Linked DNA regions of Anatilimnocola floriformis. Each later gene encodes a partner of the first gene's protein in a complex. Links are inferred from orthologs where the notes say so. Each region holds a gene or a part of one and is shown on either strand. Other genes may lie near its edges.

Region 1 (15,420 bases):
ATCTGGCACAGGCAAATGCAGTTCCCGCCGCAAAAACCAAGGCGGATCCAGCCGCGGCGGAAGAAGGTGTGCTGGATGTCGAAGAAGACGAATCGCCTGGGCTTGAACGGCAAGGAGTTGGCTCGGCCCTTTCGCGGCTGATCGTCACCGCTCAGGCGGAGCTCGAAGGACTTGTCGAGAACGGCCTCGTCGCGCGGCGAGGTCATGAAACGCTAGAGCGAATAGCGCAACGGTTCACGGCCCTCGGTTTGGGATCTTGCGCCGGCACATTGAAACTCCTGCATGGGCAACTAACTTCGACTTCGCGATTGGCCGAGCCGGAGTTTCAACATGCGGCCGCGGCGACGCTGTTGCGGGCGTACTTTATTTTGCAACTCGCGGCCGAGCAGGAATCGGTGGCGCTGGCAGCGGGGCAAGTAGCGTGACCGCCTACAAGCTAGCAGCACCTTCCGTCCCGAAATTGTGAAGAACCCGACAAGTTGTCGCCGATACATGAGCTAGGTGTCCCCGAGGGCGCACGGATTGCGCAAGATGGGCTCGCATGCCAGCATGACATGACGTCATGACCGTAGTGTCAACTACGAGCAAGCACAGCCGTCGCGGTGGCCACCAACTCCCCCTGAACGGATTCACGACAAGGAAGGACTTTCGCATGGCACGGAACCGCCTGCGCATCTATTACGGGCCCGAAGAAGCGGAAACGATCTCGATCGCGACCGAAACACTTCCCGCCGCCCGGCATTCCGTCACGGTCCCCCTCGAGGAAGTGCTGCCACTCCTCGTCGACGCCGTCCGGACCAATCGCACGTGGCTGAATGATTTCTCCGACGAAGAAATCACGCTCAGCAGCGATCTGTATGAAGTGCTGATGGCTTATCAACATTTCCGCCGCCCCTCGGCATAACTGGTGCTCGATCGCCGGCTGTTCTCACGCAGCTGAGCGTCAGCGACGTTCACTCCTTCGCCCCGAACCTTCGGGGAGAGGGCCGGGGTGATGGCCCGATGGGGCACCCGTATCACCACCGTTCTGGAAGCTTCTCTTCCAACCTCGAGCGATCATTTTCTCTGATCGGAATCTTAGGATCATCTCCTCCTCACGCCGATAAAGGGCGTGTAACGCGCCACGCTGTAGCGTGCTGACGAAACTCATCGGGAGGCTCACATGATCGACACGGATGTAAATGAATCGTTGACCCTCGCCGATGTGGTCGATGCCTGGCGGTATGAGTCGCGTGTCTCCGCGCTCGTCACTTGGCCCGAAGTGCGCGAAGCTGTTGCGCTGGCCGAGCGACAAGCTACGAAGCCGGTGAGCGCCGAAAAGATTCTCTCCATCGCCGATAAGTTGCTGCCGCAAGTCGTCTCGATGGAAGGTGTCGCCCAACTCGCGCAGCTGATTTGGACGCGGGCCGGTGTGAAAACCGATCGCCGCCGCGAAGGCTTTGTCGCCGCGCCGATTGGCGAAACCATCTTGCGAACGATTTGTTCGCTGGCCCGCCGCAGCCAGGTCGTTCAAGGTGTATCGCAAGCGAGCGACGGCTGTGTGCTCGAAGCGACTCAGCCTTCCGACATGTGGTCGCTCGCCGGCACGCTGGTCATCACCATTCGCCAGCACACGGCAAACATCTCCGAAGTGACCGCTGTCGCCACCGTCACTGGCCAGATGTTCGACTGGGGGAAAAACGGCCGCTGCCTGCAAGCGCTCTTCGACGATCTGACCGCCGTGAGTCCGCAATCGCGCGCGGCGTAGTCCGCTGCCGAGGGCCCTGTGTTAAAATCGCGGAGAGCCGATTCGCGAGGGATCGGCACATCTCTAAGTTTAGCGCAGAATCGCCCATGCCCACCCGCCGCGAACGCATCGAATCGATGCTGGCCAACGAACCCGAAGATCAGTTCCTGCGCTACGGCCTGGCGATTGAGTTTGAAAACGAAGGGCTGTTCGAAGAATCGGCCAAGGTCTTCAAATCGCTGATGAACGACCCCCGCCCGCACGTGCCATCGTTCCTCCGCGGCGCGCAGCTCTTTGTGCGGATGGATGAAATCGAAGAAGCCCGCACCGCCCTCCGCACCGGCATCGAAATCGCTCGCTCCCGCGGCGAAATGCACCCCGCCGGAGAAATGGCCGAGCTGCTGATGACGTTGGGCTCGATGGGGGAGTGAATTCCTAAGCAAGATCTTTAGCTTGCGGCTGGCGTCTTGTGCAGGGCGGGACAGCGCGGGGTACCGTTTGTTCCAGCCTACATGCTACATGCACTAAGATGAGGCTTCATCAAAAGCCGCGTACCTCGCGAGGTCTCTCTATGTATCTGCGCATCCTCTTGGTCGTCCTTTGCCTCGGCTGCTATTCGCCGGCCTTCGCGGGCCGCTCCACCGTACTGCTCGAAGACGTGCGAACCGCCAACGCGACCGTCGTTGCCGCCACGCTGCACGCGCCGCAAGAAGTCGAGTTGCCGAACGAACAAGATCCAAAGCAACCGGAGCGGGGCTTCAAGTTCAAGCTGAAGATCACCGACGTCGTGCGCCGCGGCAAACTAGCCGATGACGTACGCGAAATCGACGTCCCTTTTTCCTCGCGCAGCTACGGTGGCAACTGGGAGTTTGAAGCTTCACCGAAGGACGGCATGGAGGTACTGGCCTACTTCGCGCCCGACAAGGAGGGCAAGCTGTAGCTGTTTCAAAATGCGGGAGGGATCACGCGTTTGCCTTCGCGCGCATCCGTCGAAGCGATCCAGCTGGTCGACAAGATCTGGGAGATCAAAGACCCCAAGGCTCGCCTGCAAGCCACGCTCCTCGGCACGGAAAGTGAGAACGCAGTCTTCCGCAGCATTTGCCTGTCAGCCATCGCCTGGCCAGACTGGAATCCGGTCGGCATCGATTTGAAGGGAGTCCTCACCCCTGCCGAAGCGCGGCTGCGGATGTGGGAATATTACCTGCATCCAACAGCCAACTGGCAAGCCGTTAGCGAGGCAAACAATCTTTTTTGGAATTCCTATCGAGGCATCGGCTGGGATACTCACGAGCCGCGCTACGCGGTGTTGGTACGACTCACGCGACAAGCCGCCCGCGATCAAGAGCCGATTCAATACAACGCCTTCGATGCGATGGCGATCGCCTTCTGCAAATATCCCAACCACGCCCGAGAATCGCACGACCATCTGCTTGAGATCTTGGCCGGACCACCCGCGCTCTATAAAGCCGGAATCGCCTCCCGCTTTTCTCTCCTCTATCAACCCTTTGCCACGAGCGCCGAAACGCAAGAGACCAATCGCCTGATCGTGGGAAGCCTGACCAAACTTCTCACCGACAAAGACGAAAGCACTGCACAGGGAGCCGCCTGGGCCCTCGGCAACATCGCGCGGAGTTGTGCACAACTGGGACCCATTCCCACAGACATCGAGCGGTTGCTCGCGAACAAAGACGACTTGAACTTGATCACGTACGTTTCGGATTCACTGCGTATGGCCCGCCGTGACTGCGAAAAAGTCCCGCCGCGCGAACTGCCCAAAAACGCAAAAGCGCTCGCCTATCCCTGGTCGGAATTCATTGATCAGCAAGTGGTGCTGGTCGCACATTCCGACTTCAAAGACAGCAAGCTAGGTCCCAGCGTCACGGTGGGCGGCAGCACTCGACTGTGGGTGCCCGATCTACCTGAGTCGCTCAGGAATGGCAGAGACTTGCGACTGACAGGCAAGCTGGTGCGGAAGTTCGATTTGCCCCGCTTCGTCTACCAGCGCGGCGGCGCTTGGGGCGATGGCTTGCCCGTGATGCAGGAAGCCGATCTCGAAAAATCTCGCGAACGATTCCTGCTGCTGGATGCCAAGATCGAAGAAATCCAGGCGGCGCGATGATCGTCGCGGCCCTATTGTCGCCGATCACTCAACGCTCTCGGTGAATCGAGGTAAGAAAACGACGACAATTAAACAGGCCGTTGGCCCCAGGGGATTGGCATCGTCGGGGGCGTGCGATGGCGGTCGCGGCGGACGTCCTTCGGGCGGTCTTTGAACCAGCTGACGAAGCGGACGAGTTGTTTGACGGCTTCTTCGTAGGCCTGACGGCCTTTCTCGGGAGTGGCGAGTTCGGCTTCGCCGAGGACGCCGGTTTCGCTGTAGCTGCTGGTCCAGGAAACGACCGTGGCGGGGCCGGCGCCGAAGAGATCGACCCAAGTGAACGGGCTGTTGTCGGTATTGAAGCTGATCTCGCCGTTCTTGATCAGGTCGCGGCGCACGTTGTCGCCATCGAGGTACATGTAGAGAGACGTTTCGAGCTCGCAGGCATGGGCACAGCCGCCGGGGAATTTGCTCTGTCGCCAGCGGGGCAGAAATTCCTTGTCGACGGTCAGCAGGTTCCACCAAGCCGTGCAAACGCATTCGGCGTCGGTTTCGAGATTGGTGCGGCGGGCGACCAAGTCGAGGTTCGGCATGTTCGAACCATGGCCGTTCAGCAGGATGATCTTTTTGAAGCCGTGATAGGCAAGGCTCTTCGTGATATCGAGCACGTGATGCATGAAGTGCTCGAAGTCGTTATTGATGGTCCCCGGAAAATCCATCACATGGCCGGTGTAGCCATAGGCCACAATTGGCAGCACCTTCAGCTTGCTGGGGATCTCGAGGCCGGCTCCTTTTGCAATCCCGCCGGGGCAAACCAAGTCGACATCGAGCGGCAAGTGCGGGCCGTGTTGCTCGACCGCGCCGCAAGGGAGGATGCAAACCTGCCCTTCGTCGACGGCATCGTTGATCTCTGGCCAAGTGAGCTTTTCGTAACGATATTCGGTGAGGGCACGGGACATTGGGGGCTCGGGGGAGAGAGACGGGGGACGAGAGGCGAGAGGGATGCGGGATGCGGGATGCGAGGAAAAAGACTGCTGGGAGTGTATCAGTGCTGCTATCGCCAGCAAACAAATTCGGAATTGGATTGCTGCTGTACTTCTCTCGCATCTCGCATCCCGCCTCCCGCACCTCACCTCCCTCTCTGGATTGCGGTAACCCGAAATCGGCCCTCGCGAACCTTAGGGGGTTTTGCAGCGTCGGAATAATATCGCGAGGGTTGGTACGAATAACCGGTAGAGTTCGGTCTCGTTATTCGGCCTGACTCCGTTTTTGCCGCAGGGAGGTTTGCTCGAGAACAGCGAGCAAAGCGGCCCCGTTTGTTTCGCAAATTGAGGCAAAGGTTTCCGCCCATGAAAACTGGCCCAGAGCCGGAACTGCACTTGGTGTTGTGCCACAATTCGGCCCGCGGCCGAATTGCCGTGGATCTGAACGCGTTCGTCGAATTCGACCTCGCGCTCACCCGCTCGCTCCGCGAGCTCGTCGCCAAATCGCCCTACACCCGCCCCATCCAGCCCGCCCTCGGCCGCATCTCGAGCAAGCCGAAGCCGAAGTAGTCTGCCCAGCTTAAGCTATCGTAGCGGCCAGCTGCCGCTACGAAATTCCGCAAGCCTTCTTGGCCCGATCGAGAACCTCTCGGGCCTTCTTCCGAGCACGAGCCGCGCCCTCGCGGAGAATCTCCGCAACCTGAGCCGGATTGGCCGCCAGCGCTTCGCGCTTGGCGCGAGCCTCGGCAAAGAACTTCTCGGCGGCATCGGCGAGGGCTTTTTTCACCGTGCCATAGCCGAAGTTGCCGCGGAGATAGAGGGCGGCCATCTCTTGCCGCTCGGCTTCCGTCGCAAAGAGCGAAAAGAGCTGGTAGAGGTGGTCGTTTTCGTAGTCCGGCTTGGGATCTTCCATCGGCCGGCTGTCGGTGGTGATCCGCATGATCTTTTTGCGAGCGGGGCCGACCGGTTCGAAGAGCTCGATCGTATTGCTGTAGCTCTTCGACATCTTTTCGCCGTCGAGGCCGGGGACCTTGGCCGACGACTCGAGGACTTTGTACTTCGGCAGAACGAAGGTTTCGCCGAAGAGATGATTGAAGCTTCCGGCGATATCACGAGCCACTTCGATGTGCTGGATCTGATCGGCGCCGACCGGCACGACTTCGGAGTCGTAGATCAAAATGTCGGCCGACATCAGCACGGGATACGTAAACAGGCCGGCATCGGCAGCGATGCCGCGGGCGGCCTTGTCTTTGTAGGAATGGCAGCGCTCGAGCAAGCCCATCGGCGTGATCGACATGAGGAGCCAGGTGAGCTCGGTCACTTCCGGCACGTCCGACTGCACGAAGAGCGCGGCTTTCGCTGGATCGAGACCGAGCGCCAGAAGATCGAGCGCAGCATCGAGCGTGTTTTGCTGCAGGACCTTCGGATCGCGGACCGTCGTGAGCGCGTGGAGGTTGGCGATGAAGTAATAGGCTTCGTTGCCGTGCTGGAGGTCGATGTACTGGCGGATGGCGCCGAAGTAATTACCCCAGTGAAAGCGACCAGTCGGTTGGATTCCGGAGAGAACGCGCATGGGAATTTACTGTAGCTGAATTCGCCAGAATTCAGACGCGGTTTGAAGTGGCCGAGATCGGAATTCTGGCGAATCCCGCTACGGTTTTGTTACTTGGTTTGCAAAGTGCCGACGATTTCGCGAACGCTACTGGCTCCGAGTTCCGCCAGGGCGGCAGGGAGCGCGGCGGCCAGTTTTTGCGAAACGGTCGGATCGTAATAGTTCGCCGTGCCGATTTGGACCGCAGTCGCGCCGGTAACAAGGAACTCCATCACGTCATCGATGGTCGCGATGCCGCCGATGCCGATGATCGGCGTCTTCACGGCACTGGCGACTTGGTAGACGCAGCGGAGGGCGATCGGTTTGATCGCCGGGCCGCTGAGACCACCGACGATGTTGCCGAGCATCGGCCGGCGTTTCTTCCAATTGACAGCCATCCCCAGCACCGTGTTCACGAGGCACAGGGCATCGGCGCCGCCGTCGCTGGCTGCTTTGGCAATGTCGACGATCCGCGTCACGTTCGGAGTGAGCTTGGCGAGGATCGGCAGCGAGCAGCGTTCGCGCACGGCAGAGACCAGCTTGTAACAGGTCTCGCCATTGGCGGCGAAGTCGGTGCCGTGGGCGACGTTCGGGCAGCTGATGTTGAGCTCAACGGCGGCGACGTTGGGTTGCTGAGCAAGGCGCTCGGCCATCTCGACGAACTCATCCTGCGAAGCGCCGGCGATGCTCACCACCACGGCGGTCGGCAGCGTTTGCAGGTACGGCCAGTGATTGGCAAGGAACGCATCGAAGCCATCATTATCGAGGCCGATGGAATTGAGCAGGCCGGCGGCGGTTTCGACGGTGCGCCAGGGTTTGTTTCCCTCGCGAGCAGCCATCGTGATGGTCTTGGGCAGAATGCCGCCGAGCTGATTGAAGTCGACGAGCGATGCCATTTCGCGGGCGTAGCCGAACGTGCCCGAGGCAGTCAGGATGGGGTTGCGGAGCGAAAGTCGCCCCAGCGAAACGGTCAAATCAGGTAAAGACACGGCGGCGCTAACAAATCAAGAAACGACGTCACCCCGCGAACAAAACGCGGGGACTACTTTTTGCTGCGAGTACGCAGATAGTTGCTGCGAAGCCGCAGACTGCGAGTCTATAGCTACCCGCCGCTCCGTGAAAGGGACCGGCGGTCTGCCGCTGACAGCAGAGGGCTTAGATCACGCCGCCGTGAACGCGGTGGGGCGTGAGGTGGCTCGGCTGATCGGTAAACCAGATCCGCTCCCATTCCTCAGTGATCTGTCGGAAGTTTTCCGACGTGAAGATCAACTGGCGGGTACGGACGGCCGGGTCACCCGAATAGATCGGCAGAAAGCAGCCGACGTTGCCGGCCAGGCTCACTGTGATGATCGCTCCCAGAATCCATTTCCGCATGACAACTCCTCCGTGAGTGTGACCGCAATCCCTTGCGTGATTTGATTTTGCGTAACAAGTCGGGATTAGCGACCGCGCTCGTTCTTAGGATCCACCACCTGGGTCAGGACCAGCCGCACCCGGATTGGGCGGGGCCGGCGAGTCAGAAGTTGGCGTACCGTTGCTCCCTTCGCGGGCGGCTTCGCGTTCTTCCAGCAGCCTGACCTTTTCTTCCATCTCCTTACCGGGCTTGAAGGTTACGACGAACTTGGTGGGAACGTCGACCCGCGTACCGGTGCGAGGATTACGTGCTTTGCGAGCGGCCCGCTTCTTGACCTCAAAGACCCCGAAGTTGCGGAGTTCAATCCGCCGTTCCTCGACCAGAGCTTCAACGATCGCGTCGAACGTCTTTTGGACGATCTCTTTCGTCTTCAGCTGAGTCAGGCCAATCTCTTCGGAAATCGTCTTCACGATCTCTTTTTTGGTCACGACAGGCACTCCTCCCACGTGGGGCAGCGAAACATCTTGCGGCAACCTGATGTTGCTTGAGAACGTTCCAAGTGTAGGTGGCGTAAGTACTAGAGTCAAGCGTCCGGAATCTCGCAGCAGCCGTAACCTCTATTATAAGGTGTCGCTAAAACCGCTTGTTCCGTCCGTTTGGCCCTCGTTTTTACTGGTACGCTAGCCCGACACACACTTCCCACACGAAAGGCGCACGCAGCGCGTTTTCCTGTGCCACCAGTTATCGGAATCCAGGGGCGGCAAACTCCAATGCAATCGGAAAAAATCTCGCAAGCAGAATAGGCTCTGCAGGCGGAAAAGTCGTAAGTGGTTGCAGATACGGGTTTAACGGGAGGGCGAGGCTCCCGCCGAGCCGTTGAGGTGACAAGCAATGGCAGATGGCGATCGCCTTCGACCGGCGCGGCTCGGCGAGAGCCTCGCCCACCCGAGCACATCCGTCCTACGAAAGACTTGTCTTCCGCCGCTGATGCGTCATGATTACCACTCCTCCAAGGAGCCCGCCGTGCGCAATTCCCTCTACTTTGTCACTCCGTGCCTGTTAGTCGTCGTTCTTCTCTTTACCGGCTGCGAAGCAGAGGTGGTGAAGGTGCCGCCGCGCGTGCGGAATGCTTCGCTGCCAGGAGCGCCAGCTAGCACCAGTTCGGCGGCCGCAACCTTTGAGCCAGCGACGATCGCGGTGAAAGTCGGCGACGAAACGGAACTGGCAGCCATGATTGCCGCGCACAAGGGAAAGGTGGTCTTCGTCGATTACTGGGCGACCTGGTGCGAGCCGTGCGTCGAGTTCTTTCCGCACACGGTCGAGACCCATGACAAATATCAGGGCCAGGGGCTGACGACGATCGCCGTGTCGTTCGATGCCGCGAGCGAAGAAGAGAAGGTCCGCCGCTTTCTCGCCAAGGAGCGGGTCGGCTTCGAGAATTTGATCTGCTCTTATGATCCCGGCACCGAAGCGTTTGAAAAGTTCGGCATCGACCTGGTTCCTCACTTCCGCCTCTACGACAAGCAGGGAAAACTGCGGGCGAAGTGGGATGCGGCGCCCAAAGATCTCGATGCCAAGGTGAAAGAGCTGCTGGCAGAGAAGTAGGCGGCACTGCGAAGTAGTGCAAAAGCCGGTGAACCCCGCCGCAGGGACGGTGGTGAGAGGTCAATGGCGATGCTAGCAGAATCGTCACACGCGCTCGAGTCGGTGGTTCTCGCGCGTTCCTGACTGGTTTGTAAGAGACCGCTGCTCGACTGATGTGAGACTGTAACGATCGTGCCGCCGGCATGCGCGGAACATGCGGCAAGGTTTCGCAGATTGCCGTTCAATTCGCGGTTTCTACCACGTTTATCGCGTGAATGTCTTGCACGTTACGGCGCGACGGTACCGATATCAACAGTGCTGGGATTAGGCGACGGTTTGCCCTTCCAATTCCTTGCCAAGGATTCTCAGCACCCGCCTGTTGGCCCTACCTGTTTGGCGTGATGGACTGCGCCGTTCATCGCGCTCTTTGCAACCGTTTCCTCATGGACTGGGGAGTCTCAAAATGAAATTGTCGAAGCTGGCTTTCGCGATGGCGATTGCTTGGGGCATTTACACTGGTAATGCCTCTGCCCAAACGTATGGGCAACAACCCGTTCGTCAAGTGTCGAACGATTACTTCTATCAACCCGAACAGTCGCCCAGCGACAAGCCGCCGCCGGCCCCCATGGTGGAAACACCCATGGCTCCGGCTGCTGCCGCTGTTGCTGAAGCGCCTGCCGAAGAAGAAGCCACCTGCGATCCTTGGCACTTGTTCTGCCAAAAGGAATGCGGTTGGAACCTGTATGGGTTCGTCAACGGTGGTATCACCGGCAACCCCGACAGCCCGCCGAGCCGCTACAACGGCCCAGTGACGTTCAACGATCGCAACGAAGCGATGTTGAATCAGTTCTACGCGATCGGCGAAAAGAAAATCGATCGCGAGAGCTGCTGCTGGAACTGGGGTGGCCGCATCGACGTGCTGTACGGCACGGACTACATCTTCACGCAATCGAACGGTTGGGAAACCGACCTCGCCGGTGCGCCGAAGTGGAACGGCAGCCCGTTCTATGGTCTGGCCATTCCGCAGTTGTATGCTGAAGTGGGCAACGTCAATAACTCGATCAAGATCGGCCACTTCTACACGCCGATCGGATACGAAGTGGTGCCTGCGAACGGCAACTTCTTCTACTCGCACGCTTACACGATGCAGTACGGCGAACCCTTCACCCACTGGGGTGCTTTGGGCGCCTACAAGTGGAGCGACGAGATCACGCTGAACTACGGTCTCGTGAACGGTTGGGATGCTTTCAACCGCGTTCGTGACGATGCGTCGGTGATCGCCGGCTTCGTCTGGACTGGCGAGCAAGACACGCTGGCCTTCAACATCATCTATGGCAACGAACCTGTTGCTGACGATGTGACGGTTTACACCAAGCGGTACATGCACAGCTTGGTTTATACCTACAACATCAACACTTGCTGGCAGTACATCTTCCAGCACGACTATGCCTCGCAACTCAACGCCAACCGGGGTCAAGCCCTGTCGGCCGAGTGGTACGGCATCAACCAGTACTTGTTCTACAAGATCAACGATTGCTGGAAGGCCGGTATCCGTGGCGAATGGTTCCGCGATGACGATGGCGTCCGCGTGACCGGTCTTCGTCCCGATGCGGGCAACCCGATCCTGGGCCAAGGCTTCGCTGGCAACTTCTACGATGTTGCTGTGGGCCTGAACTGGACCCCGTCGGCAAACCTGACGGTTCGTGGCGAAATTCGCTACGACAAGTTCGATGGCGTGTCGCCGACGACCCCGGGTCTCGAACCCTACGGCGATGGCACTCGCTCGGATCAAACGTTGTTCGCTCTCGACTTCATCTACCTGTGGTAGTCGAAACGTTCGCTGCGGAAACGCAGGCTGAAGGCGGCCCGATTTAAAAATTGGGGGGCCGGCAGCTGAGCAGCCAACATCAGCTGCCGGATACCTGGAAAACAACCGCCCGCCGTGGAACCCTTGGGTTCTGCGGCGAGCGGCGTTTCTTGGCAGCCTCAAGGGTCGAGAGTATTTTCCGGCCGCGGACATCGTTTTGGTTCACTGCGGTCGACCGGGAAATTCTCCCGAGCCTCTGAAGCAAACCGCCGACAGATTCTGCCCAAGCGTCGGGCCGCGCTTGCCCAGGCTTTAGGCATCGCGAACTGGCAATTCCTAACCAGCCGCTGCTAATGCACTTCGCAGCAAATCGCTAACTGCTGCTGCGGCAATAGCTTAACGATCCCGTCAGCAATTGCCCGAAATGACTGCAGGGTGCTGGCACGGCCCTTGCTTTATGCCGTCCGGTCTTGTGGGCGGACAAGGGCGAAATCATATCGCCGGCGTTGTCGCTCGCATTCACACCAGGCGAGCGCGATGAACTTCAGTCACTCTTTTTGGCCCGGCATGCTGCCAGCCCTAGCCCTGTGCGGAGCTTTGCTCTGCTGCACGGTTGCGGTTGGACAAGTCGCTGCCCCAGAGACAGTGAAACCAGAGGTCCTGAAGATTGAATCGCCGACGGCTGCCGAAGGCCGAGTGAGTCTGACGGAAGTTACCTACGCCGTCGACAACATCACGCTCTTCTTCTGTGCGGTCCTGGTGATCTTCATGCAGGCCGGTTTTGCCCTGGTCGAGACCGGGCTCAACGCCAGCAAGAACGCCACGAACATCATGTTCAAGAACTACATGGACTTTGTAGTGGGTGCGTTGCTGTTCTTCCTTGTCGGTTACGGCATTATGTATCCCGGGCCGGACGCGACGACGCACATCATTCCCAATGTCTTCGGCTTTGCTCAGGTCGGCATTGGTCCTCAAGATCCCAACCAGGCGCCCACGGCCGAAACGCCGCATCCGCTCGACTCCAACATCGACTTCCTGTTTCAGGTGGCCTTCGCTGCGACAGCTGCGACCATCGTGTCGGGCTCGGTCGCTGGCCGCATTCAGTTTCCCGCTTACCTGATCTACACCGCCGCCATCTCGGGTTTCATCTATCCGGTCTGCGGTATGTGGCATTGGGGCAAGGGCTGGCTGAATGATCTCGGCTTCATTGATTTCGCTGGTTCGCTCGTCGTACACACGGTAGGTGGTTTTGCAGGCCTCGCGGGTGCGATTGCCTTGGGACCGCGCTTAGGCCGGTATGTCGATGGCAAGCCGGTCGCCATGCCGGGACACAATCTGCCTTACGTCGCCCTCGGCGTGTTCATCCTGATGATTGGCTGGTACGGATTTAATCCTGGCAGCCAGGTGGCCTTCACCGGCACCTCGAACACTCAGATGCTGGCCTTGATCGCCGTGAACACAACTCTCGCTGGCTGTGCGGGTGCACTGATCGCGATGCTGGTCGGCTGGTCGCTGTTCGGCAAATCCGATCTCACGTTTGCTTTGAATGGTGGCTTGGCCGGCTTGGTCGGCATAACGGCGAGCTGCAACATCGTAACTCATTTCGAATCGCTGGCCATCGGCGGCGTCGCTGGTGTAGTGGTGATTGCGGGTGTGTTGCTTCTCGACAAACTGCAAATCGATGATCCGGTCGGCGCCTTTCCGGTGCACGGCCTGTGTGGTGTGTGGGCCGGCATTGCCACGGGACTGTTTGGCGAAGGCGCCAACCTGACCACGCAATTGGCTGGCACAGCAGTCTTCGCCATTTGGGCGCTGACAACTTCGCTCGCACTCTTCTCAATCTTGAAAGCCGTCGGTCTTCTCCGTGTCGACGCGGACGAAGAACTGGCCGGTCTCGATATGTGTGAACACGGCATGTACGCCTACCCGGCGAATGTCGTGGCCCTCGATTCGGTGAACAGCAGTTTTGGCAGCAGCCAGGCTCGCTTGCCGCGCTACGGCGCGGTGACGGTCCGGCCGAGAACGGAGCCGATCACGGAATCAAGTTAGTACCCTACCCGGTTGTCCGAGGGCTGCCACGTCTCCGCGCAGGCAGGCCCTCGGACAACGGTCGGGTCTAAATCAAACGATCAAGTTGAATGCACTTCGGCCTTGCCTGGGCCAGAAGGATACCCCGCATGGCTCGGGTAAGCGTCCGCCTCGCTTGCCCGAGCCGGGGTGTTTTTTCTGGCCCACTTTTCGTGAACAGCCCGAAGTGCGCAGCGAATCAAGAGCGGAGTTCTGCAGCACTCTTGCTGCCCGGGCAACGCCAAACTAGATTCCATTGTCGCCTTTCGCTCCGCGAAAGAACACGTCTTTGCCGGCAACCACTTGAAGGTATGTCAAAGGCGCTGTGTTACCATCCATTGAAGACGCGCCCTTTCGCGGAGCGAAAGGCGACAATGAATCATGAAACTCATCATCGCCATCATTCAGCCGAGCAAGCTCGAAGAAGTCAAAGCCGCCCTCACCGAGGTCGAAGTCTTTCGCCTCACCGTGCTCGACTGCCAAGGCTTCGGTCGCCAGAAGGGACAGACCGAACTCTACCGCGGCCATGAATACAAAGTGAACTTGCTCCGCAAAGTGCAACTGCAAATCGCCGTCAACGACGACTTCGTGCAGCCCACGATCGATGCCATCATCAAGGGTGGCCGCACCGGCGAAAAAGGAGAAATCGGCGACGGTAAGATCTTCGTCGTGCCCATGGACGACTGCGTCCGCATCCGCACCGGCGAACGGGGCAAAGAAGCGATCTAGTCGTCGATCACTCCGTGCTCGATGGGTTAAGGCAAACCAACCGCGCGCCGCCGAAAGAGCCCCGCGACTTTCGGCTGTTTGGCGAGTCGAGGTAGCAGCGGAAAATTTACGTTTGAAGCAAGAGCGAACCTAACCTCAATCCGCCAAAGCCGGAACTTCGCGGAGCTATTTTCTCGGCCTGCGGCAATTCAACCTCAACCCATCGTTTTCGGAGATAACGATGACAGCGGCCCCTCACACTGGGTGCTTTGGGTAAAAAGGGACAGGTTTCACGCAACTTTGACGTGTTGTGAGCAGAGCGCAACCGAGATCAAATCTTAGTCGGCGTGAAGTTGCTCTCTCTCTTCTTAACTTCTCTGTAGAATTCGAGTTAAGACTTTTCTAAAATTCGGTTTTCTCCTGCCCCAATCGGGCTAGTGGCCTCGATTGCGTGATCTCGATTGGCTGAATCCTGCCCGTTTAGACGATGTAAAGCAGATGACTGCCCTGCGGGAGCATCCCAGGCAGGCGTTGATTTGTTAAGGTGCAGTTGCCCGCTGGCGAATTTTCGGCGGAGTTCATCGGTCAGCTGCTGCGTTCTCGGGGAAATTCGGAGGTTGCTGTGGATCTGGAACGTTCTTTCAAGCCTTTCAATCCCCCCACGACGTCCCTGATCGACTCGTTGCAGTATTGGACCGAGAAGCAACCCGACGACACGGCATACACCTTCACCGATGGTGAGACGTCGGAGACGCGGATCACGTTCGGGCAGTTCAATCAGCGGGTCCGCTCGCTGGCCCGCCGCCTGGTCGAAGAGAAACTGAGCGGCGAACGGGTGCTGCTCCTTTATCCGCCAGGCCTCGAGTATGTCGTGGCTTACTTCGCCTGCCTCGCTGCCGGCGCAGTCGCGGTGCCGGCTTATCCGCCGCGGAAGAATCGCAACATGCTCCGCATCGCAGCGATTGCTGCCGATGCCCAGGCCAAGGCCGCGCTCATCACCAGCGACATCGCCGATCGCAGCGGCGACATGCTCGACGAAGCGCCGCTCCTCAAACAGTTGCTATGGCTCGCGACGGATGAGATCCCCAGCGACTCGCATGGCGGCTGGCAGTTCAAAACGATCAATCCCAAAACCCTGGCGATGCTGCAATACACCAGCGGCTCGACCGGCACGCCGAAGGGGGTGATGCTCTCGCACTCGAACCTGATGGCCAACGTGCAGATCATTACTTATGGCTTTGAGCCGACGCGCCAAGGGAGCGGCCTGTCGTGGTTGCCCACCTATCACGACATGGGTCTGGTCGGCGGTGTGCTCAACTCGATGTTCTTCGGCCGGCCCAGCGTCCTCATGTCGCCGATGACATTTTTGCAGAAGCCGATTCGCTGGCTGCGCGGGATCAGCAAGTATCGCGTCTCGATCAGCGGCGGCCCGAACTTCGCTTACGACCTGTGCACGAGCAAGATTACCGACGAACAACTCGCGGGTATTGACCTCAGCTGCT
Region 2 (15,269 bases), on another replicon or contig:
CAAACCGGCGCTGCTGTCGAAGCCCGAGATCACGTTGCTCGCCAAGTGGCTACGCGGCGAGGTATTGGACTAAATCATTCGCTTCGAGGGCCACGAGCCTCGCGGTCTGACCGCTGCAGAATGCGACAATTCTGTTTTTCGCACACTTTTAGCTATTCTTTATTTGACACTCCCGCGTACACTGGGGAACACGTTAGCACCGTCGTTCCGCACCGGGAGTTGTCTGTGAGTCCGCAGTTCCAAGCTTGGGTTCTGTCCATCAGTTTGGCTTTGCTGCTCGGTTGCAGCGGGCAGCGCACGGCGCCCCCCGATGAAGTCTCGATCAAGGCCCTGACGATTCAGTACGGCCGCTTCTTCCAGACACATCAAGGCAAACCGCCAGCGAACGAAGCCGAATTCAAAGCGTTTGTGGAAAAGGTTCCGGCGGCAGAACTGGCGGCGCAAGGTTGCTCGGATCCAACCAAGCTTTGGACATCGGCCCGCGACGGCCAGCCGTATGTCGTGACGTATGGCGCGGCCAGCAATCCCTCGGGGCCGTCAGGCCCGGTCGTGATCTACGAGAAAGCTGGCGCCGGCGGTCGGCGGTTTGTCGGCACTTCGCTCGGCAATGTCGAGGAAGTCGACGACGCCCGCTTTCGCGAACTCGTCCCCAATCCGATTTCAACACCCTAACTCACTAACCTCGATCGACCTCTCCCATGAAGCGTTCAGCCTTTACTCTCGTCGAACTGCTCGTTGTGATTGCGATTATCGGCGTGTTAGTCGCGCTCTTGCTCCCTGCCGTACAGGCGGCGCGAATCCGCACGGCGAACTCAGTGCATCAATAACCTGAAGCAGGTCGGCCTCGCGGTGCACAACCACGTCGATACCTTCGGTGTGTTTCCGACCGGCGGCAACACTCCCTGGCCCGTCGTGAGCGACTATTTCTCCAACGGCGGCAGCGGCGCACCCTATGGCCCCGACAAGCAGGGCATGGGCTGGGGTTATCAAATCCTTCCCTTCCTCGAGAAGGACGCCATCTATCGAATGCGCACACAAGGCGAAATCGATAACGCGTTCGTCAAGGAATACTTTTGCCCGTCACGCCGGCCGAAGGCTTTCTACACGGGCACGCAGCGTTATCTGGGCGACTATGCTGCTTCCACGCCGCTAGTTCCCGGACTCAGCGATGTCGATTCTCTCTGGCAAAACCAAACGTCGGGCACGTGGTCGGTGCCGGGCAGCAAAGAGTGGCTGGGAGTGATCATCCGCTCAAGTTGGTTCGGCAATGCCGATCCTGGCTCAATGAAAGCGATGGGTTTTCGCGGTATCGAAGACGGTACGAGCAGCACCCTGATGATCAGCGAGAAACGACTCAAGCCCGAGAACTATCAAACGGGCGACTGGCATGACGACCGCGGCTGGAGCGATGGTTGGGACCCCGATGTGATTCGTTGCACGGGTTCGGCGCTCGGTCCCGACAAGCGGGTGTCCAACGGCGGACCAAGCGAAGTGGGTTACATGTTCGGTTCGGCGCACCCTGGCGGCGTGAACGCACTCCTGGCGGATGGCTCGGTACGGGTTGTGGTTTACACAATCGATCCCATCATGTGGGATCGCTTTGGCAATCGGGCCGACGGTAATCCACTCAATCTGCCGTAGCTTATTTAATTGCCGCGATGTGCCGCAGCAGTCGCACGTTGAGCATTTCCCAGTTGTTGCCAAAGATCTCGGTGAAATCACGCACGCGCTGCGGCTGCGAATAGTCTTCGAACGACTTCACCGCCGCCGTCTTCTGCAGGTATTGAAAATACTTCTTCGGCTCGGTCTCGCTGAGGAAAAAAGTCAGAGCCCAAGCCTCGGCATATGCGCCTTGCACATCGCCATAAAAGGCCCGATCAGACGAGACCAGTTCCGGCAGTGCGGAGCTTTTTCGCCGTGGCAAGTAACGGCGGAATGATTCGAGTTGGCCGCGATTCACGCGATCGGCCACCGCAGTGAACTGTCGCGAGTTCCACACGCCGCGGGCTTCGAACAGCGTGCCAAGCCCCTCGGCAACCCAGCGCGGCGTTTGACCGAAGCGGTTGTGCAAGCCGCCGTTGAACGCGGCTTGGTGCAGGGCTTCGTGAATGATCGTCTCGGCGTTGGTCGTCCAATCGACATTGCTTCGCCCTGCGGTAATGTCGTACATGGCGATGCGATTGGTGGCCGGCGAATAATAACCCAGCATGCCCGCCGACGCGTGGTTGCCTTCGGTCGTGGCATAGCGGGCGAAATCGTTCTGCGTAGCGAAGACGATTGCCACCAGCGGAAAGCGAGGTTCCGGCGTCTTCAGGCCGCGGGCGGCAAAATAATGCGAGAACGATCGCTGCAGCGCTTCGAAGCGCGGCGCCCACACATCCTGCTGACCGGCAGGGTGTACCACGAGAAACTTGCCACCGCCGGAAACTTCAAAGCGGCTGCCAAATTCTCGCAGCAATTGGCCACGCATCTCCGCCGCGGTGAAGCTGCGAAATTTTCCTTCCGCCGCCGCGTAGTCATTGGCTTGATCGGGCGCGAACTCAAGCAATCGGCCGCTGCGAGTGAGAAAGAATACTTGCTTCGCGTTGTAGCGCAACGGAGTTCCTTCGAACTCCAAGCCATCGATCGACAACCGGAACAACGGTTCCTGCGCAGCAGCGCCGCAGACAAAAGTGAGCAGCAAGATAAAGGTTAGTGCGCGCATCGGTTCCTCTTTAGAAACCTAGCTTGCACTCAGGAAAGCGATCGGTGCAATCATGCGGTTTGTGACGATTGCAGGCCGGCGGCAGCTTACAAATACATCCCCAAAAACCCGCCCTGCTCATCGCTCTGAGCCTGCAACTTGGCGATCCGATCTTTCGCTTTCTGCAGATCGCCTGCTTCGATGTAGCGATCAAACTCGACGAGGACGGCTGGCTTGACGCATTGCTCAAACCATTTCACGACCGGAGCCGTGAGCCAATCGCAGGTCTCGCGGATGAGTTCGATCTGCAGATCGGCTTGCGCGGCCCGCTCGTCTTTGGCGTCCGTCAGCAGCGTTCCCAACCAACGAAACTCGATCGTGCCGAGGTTTTCGCGATTGGTCAGGTGAAACTTGCACTCGGCGTTGTACAGGTAATACGAGTTGTGCGAGCCGTGTTTATCGATGGCTTGCTTGATAAGTTCGCACCGCCGCTGATAGACGGGCGAGGCATCGATCGGAATATCGAGCCGCGTAATCGTCCGCAGCGGCAGGCAATCAAACGAAATTTCCACCCAACGGTTCATCGACGGCATCCTTGGCGACTCGTAACTTAGCTTCCACGATTATTTCCGCCCGCTCGCACTTCCGCGAGAGGGTTAGCCGATCCATCGCAGCGGATCGGCCTCCGCCTTGCTCGGCCAGATCGTCAAATTTGGAAACGGTTTGCTCAATACTTCGGCCAGGCGTTCACAGGCAAAACGTTCACTGGCAAAGTGACCTGGCAGGAGCAAATTCATGCTGGTCGCCTCCGCTTCGAGACAAGTATGAAACTGCGTCTCACCAGTAACGAGCGTATCGCAACCGGCCCGCGCGGCATCGGCCAAAAAACTCCCCGCGCTGCCGCAAGCAACGGCGATGGTTTGCACGCGCGCGTCATCGGCGCCAACGGCATGCAGACCTTGGATCTTCAAAAAACTCCGCAACTTTGCGGCTAGCTCGCGCAACGGAATCGCTGCCGGCAACTTGCCATAACGGCCCGATCCCAAACCAGCGGGATCGTTCTTGGCCGCGACTAGCGGTTGGATTTGCTGCAGCCCCAACCCTTCGGCGAGCTGCTGATTGATGCCCGCCGCCGCGGAGTCGAAGGCCGTGTGCGGGCTGTAGATCGCCACGCCCGCGCGGACCAATTGCCATAACAGGCGAGTGGGTGTTTGTTCGGTCGTCAGGCGTTTGAGCGCATGAAAGGGGAGGGGATGATGAGTCACAATCAGCTCAGCCCGCTCACGAATCGCTTCGGCAGCGCTGGCCGGAGTGATCGTGAGGCAGGTCATGATTTTTGTGACCGGCTGCTGCGGATCGCCAGCGAGCAGACCGACGTTATCCCACTCCGCCGCGAGTCGCCGCGGCGCGAAGGTTTCCAGAAAATCACTAATGTCGGCGATCGTGGTCATTAGCACCTGCACGTCTTCTTCTTTTTTCCAAGCGTTCCCCGGGCGTGCATTTTAGCGATGTATTCGGGCGCGAACGGCACTTGGCAAGAAGTATCGCCCATGTCGACCTCGACGACGCCAATCTCCTTCGCCACTTTTTGCGCCGTTGCGGTTAGCGGCCGCAGGTAACTACCACAGGCGATGACGAAGTTATTCATCGCGCTACGCACGCGGTTTGGCTGCCGATGGATGGTTTTCTGCACCCGCTCGAGCAACGTTTGCAATGCATCGAAATCGAGTTCTTCATCGGCCTTCACGGCGACGAGGTTGCTGAGTGTGGTCCAGCCGCATGCCGCGGTCTTCTCGTCCTTTTTATCGATCCACTTCTGCGCCAGTTCCCAGCCATGTGGACCATCCGCGGCGACCCACGGCACGGTGAATTCGCTGAGCATCGACCACGACGCTGCATCGAGCCACTTTTGCAGATCGGTTTTCGTCATCTGCGATTCATCAGCAATCAGACCCGCGAGATACATCGCATCGGAAATGCCGGTGGCGTACAACTCATTCGCCAGCTCGTAGTTCTTCTTGATCCGCTTTTGGATCGGCTTCATGTCCGAAATGCGAGTGCCGAAGAACGGTTCCTGCGCGCCGTGCTTCAGCAGGACACTCTTTATCTTTGGATCGCCGAGTTTGCGCAGCTCTTCGACGATCGCAGCAGCCGATTCTTCTTTGGCTGGCTTCGCCGATTTGGGTGCGGCTTTCTTCTTCATGGCGCCGTGCTCGTTTCCGGCTTGGCTACGAGAAAGTAAACCACCACGCCCGCGAGAATCAGCAGACTGCCGGCAGCGGTTTGCGGCAGGTAATCGAGGAGCAAACTGACTAGCGCCGCAGCGAAGACCAGCAAGTAGAACGCCGGCGTGATCGGATAGCCCCACGTTTTGTACGGACGCGGGCGATCTGGCATCTTGCGCCGCAAGACAAAGACCGCGCCAACCGCCATCGCGTAAAAAATCTGCCCGCCGAAGATCACGAACGCGGTGAGTGCATCGAACGCTTCGGCTGGGCCTTTGTTCTTAGGAATGAAGGCAGCTTTAAACCAGTTCGTTAGGCTGAATGTCGGCGGTTCTGTGGGCGCTGCCTCGTCGACAGCAGTAGTGACAACGGGTTCAGCCGGAGTCGCTGACGGCGCGGTCCACGCATAAGCGCCGATGATGAGCACCAAGGACCAGGCCATTTGCGCGAGGACTGCATTCGCCGGCGTTTGAAAGCGAGGATGCACTTTTCGAATCGCGGCAGGGAAGAGCTTGTCGCGGGCCATCGCAAAATAGATTCGCGGTCCCGCGAGCAGATTGGAATTGAGCGCCCCGAAGGCTGAGATCATCACGCACGCCGAAGCGAGCCAGCGGCCGCCCGTGCCGAGCAGTTGAAACGAGACTTCTGACGCAACCTTCGTGTCCTTCGCCGCGACGGCGGACATCGGCAGCACGAGGTGATAACAGGCGTTCGCTCCGAGGTAAACGATGATCACGATCATTACGCCGACAGTGAGCGCGATCGGGACGTTCTTTTGCGGCTCGCGAACTTCTTCCGCCACCGGGCCGATGTTGATCCAGCCGTCGTACGGCCAGAAGACGAGGATCATCGCCACGCCCATCGCCCGCCAGAAGTTCAGCGACACATTCGCGGGCATGATCGGCTCGAGGTTTTTCACATCGGCTTTCAGCAGCACAAACGGCGCGACGATCAGGAAGATCAGAAAAGCTACCTTCACGACGCTGGTCACGTTTTGCACCCAGGCAGCCCAGCGCGTGCCGATGACATTGATGATCGAGACGATGAAGGTCAGCAGCAGCGCGCACATCGCTTGCATGCCGTGCGACAACGGCACGTGGACTGCGAGCCAATCAGGCAGATAGTCGCTGAGCTTCAGCGAATTCAGCAGTTCATCGCCATAGAGGACCGTCGCACACGCCAGCGCGCCGAGCGAGCCGGTGCGAATGATCCAGAACTCCGTCCAGCCCCAAAGGAACGCCGGCAAGCGACCATAGGCTTCGCGCAGATAAACATAAGGGCCGCCGGCTTGCGGCAGCATGGCGGCGAGTTCCGCTAGCGCCAACGCGCCGCAAAGAGTAACCAGGCCGACGATAATCCAGATCGCCATGATCGGCCCAAAGCTGCCGAGCTGAGCAGCGACGGGCTGGGCCTTGAGAAAAATACCGCTGCCGATGATCGAACCGATGACCACCGTAATGGCATCGAACCGCCCGAGGACGCGGGGCAGGGTTTGCACATCGGGATCGAGAAGGGGCTGCTGGGCGGGCTTCGTCATGGTCTTCTCTGGTGATGGCCTGTTGTCGGCCGGTGGAACCAGAGGCAGCATATCGCAAACGGCTGCGGCAAGCGACTGCGCAAAATTAGTCGTCGCGGACGTGCTTGCGGAACTGCACCTGCTGCACACCTTCCACTTGGTTTAGCTTCGTCACCAGCGTTGCCGGCGAGACATCAGGCCGCATCTGCAAACGATATTCGACGTCGACGGCGGCGCCTTGCTTGGCTGTTTCGACGCTCGTCATTTCCCGCTTCGTGGTCACTTCGGCGATGACCGGTTCGAGCGAAGTTTCGGGGTTGCGACCGAGGCCGAGGCGAATGTGCAGCACGGCGACTCCCGTCGTCACATTCACGGATGGGAAGTAGCGAAAGATGGTCGCAGCGACTGACACGCCCAGCCAGCACATGGCAGCGACAATCGGTTGCCCAGCGCCCACGGCCATGCCAACGGCCACAGCAAAGATGACGTAGGCCACATCCTGCGTGTCCTGCATCACCGTGCGAAAGCGGACGATGGAAAGCGCGCCAACGAGTCCGAACGCACGGGCTGCATTATCGCCGATCACTTGCGTGACCATGGCGATAAGAATGGTCATCAGCACTAGCGTGCCGGGAAACGTCGTGCCCGTGAGCGAATTGCGCCGGCCCCAGGCATACGCCACGGCCACCAACCAGCCGGCGAGAAAGGCGAGAACGAGTCGCGCGAGGATCGAATCCCACGGGAGGAGATTCTTCGACTCTTCGGCGAATAATGCGTGGTGCAGCCAGGTTCCCATGGAGCAATGATTTCCAATCCAGACGTTTTAGAAATCAGGCCACGGCCCGGGAATCGCCATCTTCTGACGACGCTTCTTCCTGTCCGCCCGGCACCACCCAGGTTTGCATGCAAGTGCGAAACTTGCTGACCTTGAGAGGCTCCAGCGCGAAGTCGCTCATGATTCCCTTGAAGAGCGAGGGAAGTGACGTGGGATACTTCAACTCGAGAATGCACAGGCCGCTGAGCCGTTGCAGGCCCTCTAGCGAACCACGGGGCACGTCCCAGGTATTCACATCCAGATCGCGCAGGCCACAACCGCCAATGGCGCGGTCGAGCGTCATGCGAATCGGCCCTTCGGGCGTGAGGCCGACGCGGGCAAAGCGTTCGTAAGTGACCGAGCAGACGGGCTGCAGTTGGCGCAATGCCACGCGGCGGCGGAACCAATGTCCCGACCAGTGCTCCGGCGGCGCCGATTGATAGACGCAGGCCAGCTCACTTTCGCTGATCGCGGTGCGGCGTTTTTTCACGCGGCCGCGGACCTTGGCTTTACGTTCGAGCCAGATGGTGTCTTCGTTGCCATAACGGCGCAGACGATACTTCCGCGTGCGGAGCGCTCCGGCCCGCCCAAAAACGCCGAGGGCGGGTGTATCGAGGTACACGCTGTGTACGGGATAGAGCTCGCGCTCGTCGCACGCAGCAACTGGGTCGCGCGACATGTGGACACGAGCCCAGTCCTTTACGAGTTCGGCCGTGGCCTCACCCAGCAGGAATTTGATCTCGTATTGTCCAAACCGATGGTCAGCCCGGCGAACGGGCGTCGGCATCGAGTTTGCCGCTGCATCGCGCTGTGCATCCTTGCCGCCATGGCGGTCTTCACTCCGCGCTGGCTCCGCGTTCCCGTGCATTGTCACCTCGGTGGGCTTTCTTCTGGCTGCTAAGGGGGTGCGTCTTTTCGTCGCGAACTCTGATCAACCTAGTGTAATTGGTCGCAACCTCTGATTCTGTTTCATCGGAACACATTTCTGCAAGCTTTTTTGCTGTCATTGCGGCAGAATCTGTTCGCTCCCTTACCATTCGATGCAAGCTGCGTCGAAGACAGGTCCCTCAACGCAGGTACGGCGATAGTCACTCGTGCCATCTTCTTCCTTGATCCGGGCCACGCAGGTAAAGCAGATTCCCACGCCGCAGGCCATCGGTGTTTCTAATGAAACCTGACAGGGAACCTGATGTTCCGCGGCGATGTGGGCCACGGCTTCCATCATCGGTTCGGGGCCGCAACAAACGATCCGCGGCGTGCCGGAATTTTCTTTCAGCACGTCACGTAACAAATCCGTCACAAAGCCCTTCCTGCCGTGGCTGCCGTCATCGGTCGCCAGGCGGACATCCACTCCCAAGCCGACAAAATCGTCAACACCGGCAAAATAGTCCTTCGTCCGCGCTCCGTAGCAAAAGGTGACGCGATTGGCCCGCGGCACCGCCCGCTGCGCGAGACCGTACCGAGTTTTGCCCAAGTACTCTTTGGCCAATGCGAGAAATGGCGTTTGTCCGATGCCGCCAGCGACCATGATGAGATGATCGGTGGGCGTGGGAAGAAAGCCATTGCCGAGCGGGCCCCAAACTTCCAACGTTTGCCCCGGCAGAAAATTGCACAGCCGCGAAGTCAGCTTGCCTTTGACGAGATAAACGACATCGACGTCGCGCGGCTGACCATCGGTGCCGGCGGTCACGTCGTACACGGCCAGCGGTCGACCGAGGAGCGGATCGTTGTATCCGGCGAGTCGCAGCATGACGAACTGGCCCGGCGTGACGCGGCGCGCAAGCTCTGGAAAGCGAAACCGAACCCGCCAGGTATCTCGCGCGAGTTCGACATTCTCGATGATCTCTGCCGCTGCAGAAACCGCCTGGTCGGCGAGATACGGTGCGTGCGCCGAACTCATTATTAACCGCGGCCTTTCTTCTTAATCCGTTTGCCGAAGATGGTCTTCGCGCCGCGGCCGCCACCACCGCCACCTTCGAACTTCTTACCTTTGCCAAAACTCTTGCCCGGATATTTACCCCGTGCGCCACGATCTTCCTGCGGACGATTCGGCACGAGCTTGCCGGGACGACGAGGCTTGCCGGTTTGCGAATCGCGTGGATCACGTTCGTCACGGCCTCGTTCATCGCGACCGCGGCCACGGCCTTCACCGCCGCGACCTTCGGCACTGCGACGTTCTTCGGCGCGGCGGTTGCCAGCTTCGATTCGCTCCTCGTGCGTCATGCGATGCTTTTGGCCACGGCGGAACGATTGGCCGACTCCAGTTTGCTCTTCACCGCGACGGCGATGGCTGGTGCGTGGTTCGGCGCGGAGAGGGCGATCGCCCTTGGCAGCAGGTGCTCTGCCTGCAGGCCCGCGACCGGCAGGGGCCCGGCTGGCGGGAGCTCGACCAGCGGGTGACTTCGGGCCTTGGGGCTTCGAAGCGGGTGGCTTGAATGACGAGCGCTGCTCGCGCACTTTGCGCGACTGCAGCGGCGGTGGACCTTCTTCATCGAAATCGAGCACATCGCCGCGCGGAGCCGGACCAGAACGAGGCGGCCGGCCGTCGTCCTTGATCTCTTCGCGGATGTAAGTCTGCTCGATCAGATCTTCATCGTCATCGCCGAAGTCGTCATCATCGAGGTCATCGTCTTCCCCCAGATCCTCTTCCTCCAGGTCGCCGTCTTCGTCTTCGCCGTTGAGCAGTTCTTCGAAGTCATCTTCCATGTCCTCGAAGTCTTCGCCGGCCAGAACTCGATCGGCAATTTCTTTCGCCGTCAAAGGTTTCGGCTTAGTTGGGTCAGCTGCGATCTTCGCAGGAGTCGCTCCACTCTTTGCGGGAGCTGCGGCGTTCTTCGCCGGAGCCACCTTTTTTGGCCGTGCTACGCGGACTTCCTCGGCAGCTTCTTCTTGCGGAGCAGCTTCGGCTTCACGCGGCGGTGGCTTCTTTTTGTCCTTGCGCTTCTTGCGAGTGATGGCCAGCAGACCATCGATCTCGCCTTGAGTCAGCTTCCGCCATTCGCCTTCTTCCAATGCGCCGAGCTTGAGATCGCCGACGGCGATACGTTTCAGGCGGATGACCTTGTGGCCAACCTTGGCGAGAACGCGACGGATTTCGCGGTTACGGCCTTCATCGAGCACGATCAGCAAATCGGCGCTTTGTTTGTGTCGGCTTTTAACCGTGACCGATTCAACCTTGCAAAAACCTTCGGCCAGGTGCACGCCGCGGCGGAGCTTGGCAAGTTCCTCGGGACCAGGCCGACCAGCGACGCGCACGATGTAGGTCTTCTCGACACCGTAGCGAGGATGCGTGATGTGGTTCGAAAAATTGCCGTCGTTGGTGAGCAGGATCAAACCTTCGCTCGCGCGATCGAGGCGGCCCACGGCGAAGACCCGCTCGTTATCGGGAACCAGATCGATCACCCGCGTCCGGCCCGAGGGGTCGAAGTTTGTGCAGACGACGTCCATCGGCTTATTGAGCGCGTAATAGACGCGCTTCGGCTGCTTGAGCGCTTCGCCATCGACACGAATTTCTTGGGCGACCGGATCGACCCGAGTGCCGAGCTCGGTGACCACTTTGCGGTCGACCTCGACGCGACCTTCGCGGATCAATTCTTCGCAGTCACGGCGGCTAGCGACTCCTGCCGCTGCCAGCACTTTCTGCAGGCGTTCGCTCCCCGACTCTCCACGACCGGCGTCGGACTGTTGCCCCGCGCGTGATGAACCAGATGACTTGGAGGATTTGTGGCGACGCTGGCGTGTCATGACAGTACTACTTCTCGCTGCGATTACGCAGGTTCTCACTGCGAATACGCAGATTTATCGCTGCGAATGTGCAGGAATAACGGCTGCGGAAGCGCAGACGGCAAACTACTAGTTTACTTAACGACAGAGCTAGCGGTCAGGGGGTTTGCGGTTTGCTGGCGTGGCTTTCAGCAGTTCGGTTTCAGAAATGTAAAGCACCCTGCTAAGCCCTGCGGGCGGATTTCAATTGCCACAAGCCGGGTCGCTGGTTGTACCGATGAATCGTGTGCTGCCGATCGTTCCGTCGCAGTACTAGATGCTGCGAATATGCAGTCCCGCCGGCTCGGCTTGCCATTGCACCGCCTCACTGCAAACGGCAACCGCCCACCTTGTTCGTCGCCTTACCAGGATGGACGCCCATGCCCGTCTCGCGCCGTCGTTTTCTGTTGGGTTCTGCCGCAGCCATTGCCGCGGGAAGTCTTGCCGGGAGCCAGGTGCTGGCCGAACCGCGCGTCCCCGTCGGCACCGAACTGCCGAAGCAGTCGACGCAAGGCGTCGTGGTTCCTGGCAGCGGCCAGCGCGTGCCGAACACCGGCGATGATTTCGAAGACGCCGAGTGGATCTATTGGCCGCAACATCCCAAGAGCAGCTACAACATCGACGAACAAATCCGCGCTCCCGGCGGCATGAGCAAGAACGGCAAATGGGTCGAGGCAGCCAAGCGCGGCACGCCCGACGTCGTCAAGCGCGTTCCCACTCCGCCGGGCGGCATCCCGGGAAGCAAAGGCGCGCTGATGATGCAAACGCTCTACAGCGGCGTACCAGGCCGCCTGAGCAACGCCGATCAGCAAGACGACCTGCTGCAAGACGTGAAAGGGCGATTCGGCAGCGATATCCCCGTGTCGTGGACGCCGAACTGCACCGTGCGAGTCTGGGTGCCGCCAGCCGACAAATGGGAAATGCGCTACGACTACAGCTTCGGCTTTCGCGCGGGCTTGATGGGCCAAACGCCGAAAGGGAAGAGCGATGAATTCTGGCCGGGCATCTTTCTCGAACAGCAGTTCGATTTGAAGAATGGCGAGAAGCACTCCTTCGTCCGTGCTCGCATCCGCGGCGACGAATGGGGCCGCGACCTTCCCGGCCCAGCGTACGAATGCGAAAGCTGGATCACAATGGGCATGAGCTTCACGCCCGATGGCCGCTGCCACTTCTTTTGCAAGGGAGGCGTCGAAGACCTCACCATCAAAGATCACTTCGGCAGCTGGTACAGCTACAACTGGCGAGCCCACACCTTCCTGGCTTACTTCTTCAACATCATGAACCGCGACGACGGCCGCTCGCTCTCGTCGCCATGGATCATCGATGACCCTGCGCTCTACGCCGCCACCGCGCCGCTGCAACGTAGTGCAACTCGACCGGGCTTGGGTGCGAAGTAACAGTTTCAAAAAGGCGTTATGCAATAACGCTGCCCTCACTCCCTCGCCCCGGTACTCCGGGGAGAGGGCCGGGGTGAGGGGCCGAAGCTCAATCAAACCCGACTTCGAATCGCCCGAACTCAACGCCGAACCGCCGTTCCCCCCGAGTTACTACGCGCATCGTTTCTTACTCCTTTGACCTCGCCTGCTTCAACCCGCGATCCTTCGGCAACGCCGTGAGGCTATCGAGCCGGGCGAGGCCGATCCACGGATCTTTAGGGTCATAGTTGAAAATCTGCGAATAAACGAAGTCGTTCAGCAGCATTAACTGCGTCGGCTGAGGTCCACCAACTGCAAACTGCTTGTAGTCGTCGTCAAAGACCGAAGCATTCGGATCGCGAATGGGATTCATGTGTCGCAGCGCCGCGTAACGGCCGCAGTACTCGTTGTAGATCGTGTCAGCCTGCAAAGCAGGTTGTATGCAAGCGAGCAACGTGTGCATCGCCCGTTCGTCCCCTCCCTTGCTGAACGCGTAATCTAAATCGGCCGTGGGTTGAGAATTGCCGGTGGGACGCGTTCTTTCCCGACCGTAGCGCTCGGCTACTATGGCTTCTCGCTTCACCAAGGTTCGGCTCGCCTTGCTCAACTCAGAGTACTCTGGATGAAACGAGGCCACCGCTTCCCAGAAACTGGGCGGTGGTGGCGGCACGTACCCGATGCTCTCGGGCGGTGCGTCGGCTTTACTAATTTCTCGCAACACCTCCTGATACTTGACGAGGTCTGCCTTCCAAGCCGTCTGCAAGTCTTCTATTTGTTGCAGTTGATACTTCGTAATCTCCGCTTTCGCATCTTTAGACCGCATCGACCTTTGAGCGGACGCTTCCGCTTTGAGCAAACGCGTAACGAAGGGGATGGGGCCATACAAACCTGGAAAGACATCAACGACCTCGCCAGTCGGGAGCACCACATAGTGGACGCTGTTGCCCGTGATCGTCCGCTCGACTTTTCTGCCGTCGCCAAGATCGATCGTGATCTTCGGCACGGGACGCACAGAAGTCCAAGTGAGAACAAATCGGTCATGCAGTAGTTGGCGGACCTTGTCGTCGGGGTAGAGCAAGATGCGAAAGTAACGGCTGTTTGCGCAGCTGAGTTCCTCGTCGAGCTTGCCGAGCAGCCGCAGCGCGAGGATGGGCTTTCCTTGCTCCTTCGCAACACGATTCGCTTCTGCTTCGTCGGTGTACCAATACAATCCCGATTCGTGCGCGTAGCGAGCAGCGGCTACGGCGTCGATCGTGTCATCGATCGCAGTCCTGTCCTGATTGGTTGCAGCTAACTTCTCCCGCTCCTGCATCAACCGATCAACTGCCGCCGGCCCTTCCTTTCGCCACGCCTTGATTTGCTCCGCCGAAGGTTTCTGCGGAATCGATTCTTCAGCGACGAGGGGCACTGAAACGGCCAGAAAAACGAATCCTGCCATTCCCCATGCAAGACGCATATCAGCCTCCTTGATGTCGCCGCGTTTCCACTGGGCGATATCCTAAATCCGCGGACTGCGGACTCGCAATGTAGTAGGAACATTCTTGCGAGCTCAGGCTTTTCGCAGGTACCATTTCACCTGCCTAATTTGCAGTAAATCTATCGGGCGAGTTTTCCATGCGACATCAAATCGCGGGCCATCCGGCGAGTTGGCTATTGCTGGTACGAATTCTGGTCGGCCTGTTGGTCATTGGCGCGGTGGCCGCATTGGTTGGCGGAATCATTCCGCTGGGCATCCTCTTGCTGGTTGGCACGGCGGTGCTGGCCGGCGTTGTCGAAACGCATGCAGCCCTGGTGCGCGGGCAACGCGCGTGGATCGAAGTCTTGCCGGCCGGAATGAAGTACAGCGATCGCCAAGGCGAACGCGAGATTCAGGATTACGAAATCGTGTCGCTGGCGTTCGCCATCACGCCGCAGTATTCCAACGGGCACCCGAATGGTTACTTGCGCACCTGCCGATTGTGGACGGCCGACGAGCGGGTGCTCGAGCTAAAAAACAAATACGCCAACGGCGAAGCCGATCCGCTGGGAAGTTTCATTCAACGAATTGCGGAGACGCTCAAGGAAGGTTTTGCCCAAGCGCTGGCGCACGGCGTGGAAGTGCGTGGCGAAGGGTGGAGGCTGTCGAACACCATGCTGTATTGCGGCGTGGCAGGTCGCGAGCGGCCGCTGGAACTCGCGAAGATCGCAGCCATTCAAGACACTGAGGGGATGCTCGGTGTCTGGCTGCGCGACGAAGAACTGCCGGCAGTCAAGCTACTGCCCACTGGTCGCAATGCCTGGCTGCTCGCCGATCTGATCGAGCCCTACATGGCGAAGATGCCCGAAGAAAATGAGCCGCCGCGCGAAGGACTGGGCCGCATCATTTTCCGCCGACGGGCGAGCATCGCAGTGGTGATCGCACTATTCTTGATCGCAGCCGCTCTCGGCATTGCCGGGGTCATTGGCCTGTCGCAAGGAGTGCAAGACGCCTTCGTGTTTGTGGTGCTGTTAGGAGTCGGCGCCCTGCTGTGCGTCTTGGCAGTGCATTTTGCTTTTGCAGAAATGACCTGCCACGAGTGGGGCGTGATGCAGCGCGGCCTGCTGGGGCGTCGGCAGTTGTTGTATCGCGATATCGAATCATTCACGTACCGCGCGACGCGCAATTATGTGAACGGCGCTTACACGGGAACGGCTTTGTACTTGCAATTCATGCCCCGCGCCGGTTGTGGCCGCAAGATCACGCACAGTTCCAATGTGCAAGGCAACGACGACGACCTCGACCGGCTACGCGAAGGAGTGGCGCGCATCATTGGTGCGCAAATGCACCAACGCCTCGCGAATGGCGAGACCGTAACTTGGACGAACAACCTGGCAT

Evidence for each region.
Region 2: the proteins of M9Q49_RS27165 (region 1) and M9Q49_RS05465 are in contact, whole or in part, in a crystal structure (PDB 5UE9), measured with the Lactococcus lactis proteins. The link is inferred for Anatilimnocola floriformis from one-to-one orthologs. Residues at the interface, in WP_025017116.1 of Lactococcus lactis: Gly25, Phe27, Phe29, Glu32, Tyr33, Lys35, Tyr36, Lys48, Phe56, Thr60, Pro61, Arg62, Val63, Ala64, Glu65, Thr66, Ala67, Ser68, Gly69, Met70, Ile74, Gln77, Pro223, Glu251, Phe274, Ala275, Pro277, Phe278; in WP_023189152.1 of Lactococcus lactis: Leu4, Gln5, Ala47, Ser48, Met49, Leu50, Leu51, Arg52, Arg53, Met95, Leu98, Arg223, Met224, Ala225, Cys226, Ile228, Gly229, Ala230, Cys231, Tyr232, Ala233, Val235, Glu236, His237, Asn243, His244, Ala245, Lys247, Glu250.

What each region holds. Positions count from the first base shown.
Region 1 is NZ_JAMLFW010000002.1:603,646-619,065, forward strand. What follows is about bases 5,429-8,378. They hold M9Q49_RS27165 (dihydroorotate dehydrogenase), read right to left. Parts: upstream 7,388-8,378; coding sequence 6,470-7,387; downstream 5,429-6,469. Other genes in these bases: trpS (tryptophan--tRNA ligase), read right to left, coding at 5,429-6,380; M9Q49_RS27170 (hypothetical protein), read right to left, coding at 7,554-7,772; M9Q49_RS27175 (HU family DNA-binding protein), read right to left, coding at 7,857-8,240. Outside these bases: M9Q49_RS27120 (SWIM zinc finger family protein), read left to right, coding at 1-425; M9Q49_RS27125 (hypothetical protein), read left to right, coding at 653-904; M9Q49_RS27130 (hypothetical protein), read left to right, coding at 1,163-1,747; M9Q49_RS27135 (hypothetical protein), read left to right, coding at 1,834-2,157; M9Q49_RS27140 (hypothetical protein), read left to right, coding at 2,298-2,666; M9Q49_RS27145 (armadillo/beta-catenin-like repeat-containing protein), read left to right, coding at 2,697-3,845; M9Q49_RS27150 (creatininase family protein), read right to left, coding at 3,914-4,783; M9Q49_RS27155 (hypothetical protein), read left to right, coding at 5,174-5,377; more of trpS, read right to left, coding at 5,415-5,428; M9Q49_RS27180 (TlpA family protein disulfide reductase), read left to right, coding at 8,776-9,357; M9Q49_RS27185 (porin), read left to right, coding at 9,800-11,164; M9Q49_RS27190 (ammonium transporter), read left to right, coding at 11,681-13,192; M9Q49_RS27195 (P-II family nitrogen regulator), read left to right, coding at 13,592-13,939; M9Q49_RS27200 (aminotransferase class I/II-fold pyridoxal phosphate-dependent enzyme), read left to right, coding at 14,541-15,420.
Region 2 is NZ_JAMLFW010000001.1:1,313,276-1,328,544, reverse strand. The notes cover bases 7,204-10,002. They hold M9Q49_RS05465 (dihydroorotate dehydrogenase electron transfer subunit), read right to left. Parts: upstream 9,139-10,002; coding sequence 8,269-9,138; downstream 7,204-8,268. Other genes in these bases: M9Q49_RS05460 (pseudouridine synthase), read right to left, coding at 9,141-10,002; M9Q49_RS05470 (polyphosphate polymerase domain-containing protein), read right to left, coding at 7,255-8,106; M9Q49_RS05475 (DUF4956 domain-containing protein), read right to left, coding at 7,204-7,220. Also shown: M9Q49_RS05515 (cytochrome b N-terminal domain-containing protein), read left to right, coding at 1-73; M9Q49_RS05510 (hypothetical protein), read left to right, coding at 226-672; M9Q49_RS05500 (DUF1570 domain-containing protein), read right to left, coding at 1,643-2,704; M9Q49_RS05495 (hypothetical protein), read right to left, coding at 2,791-3,267; M9Q49_RS05490 (Nif3-like dinuclear metal center hexameric protein), read right to left, coding at 3,340-4,134; M9Q49_RS05485 (DNA alkylation repair protein), read right to left, coding at 4,134-4,886; M9Q49_RS05480 (APC family permease), read right to left, coding at 4,883-6,445; more of M9Q49_RS05475, read right to left, coding at 6,531-7,203; more of M9Q49_RS05460, read right to left, coding at 10,003-10,982; M9Q49_RS05455 (hypothetical protein), read left to right, coding at 11,381-12,397; M9Q49_RS05450 (hypothetical protein), read right to left, coding at 12,564-13,871; M9Q49_RS05445 (hypothetical protein), read left to right, coding at 14,030-15,269.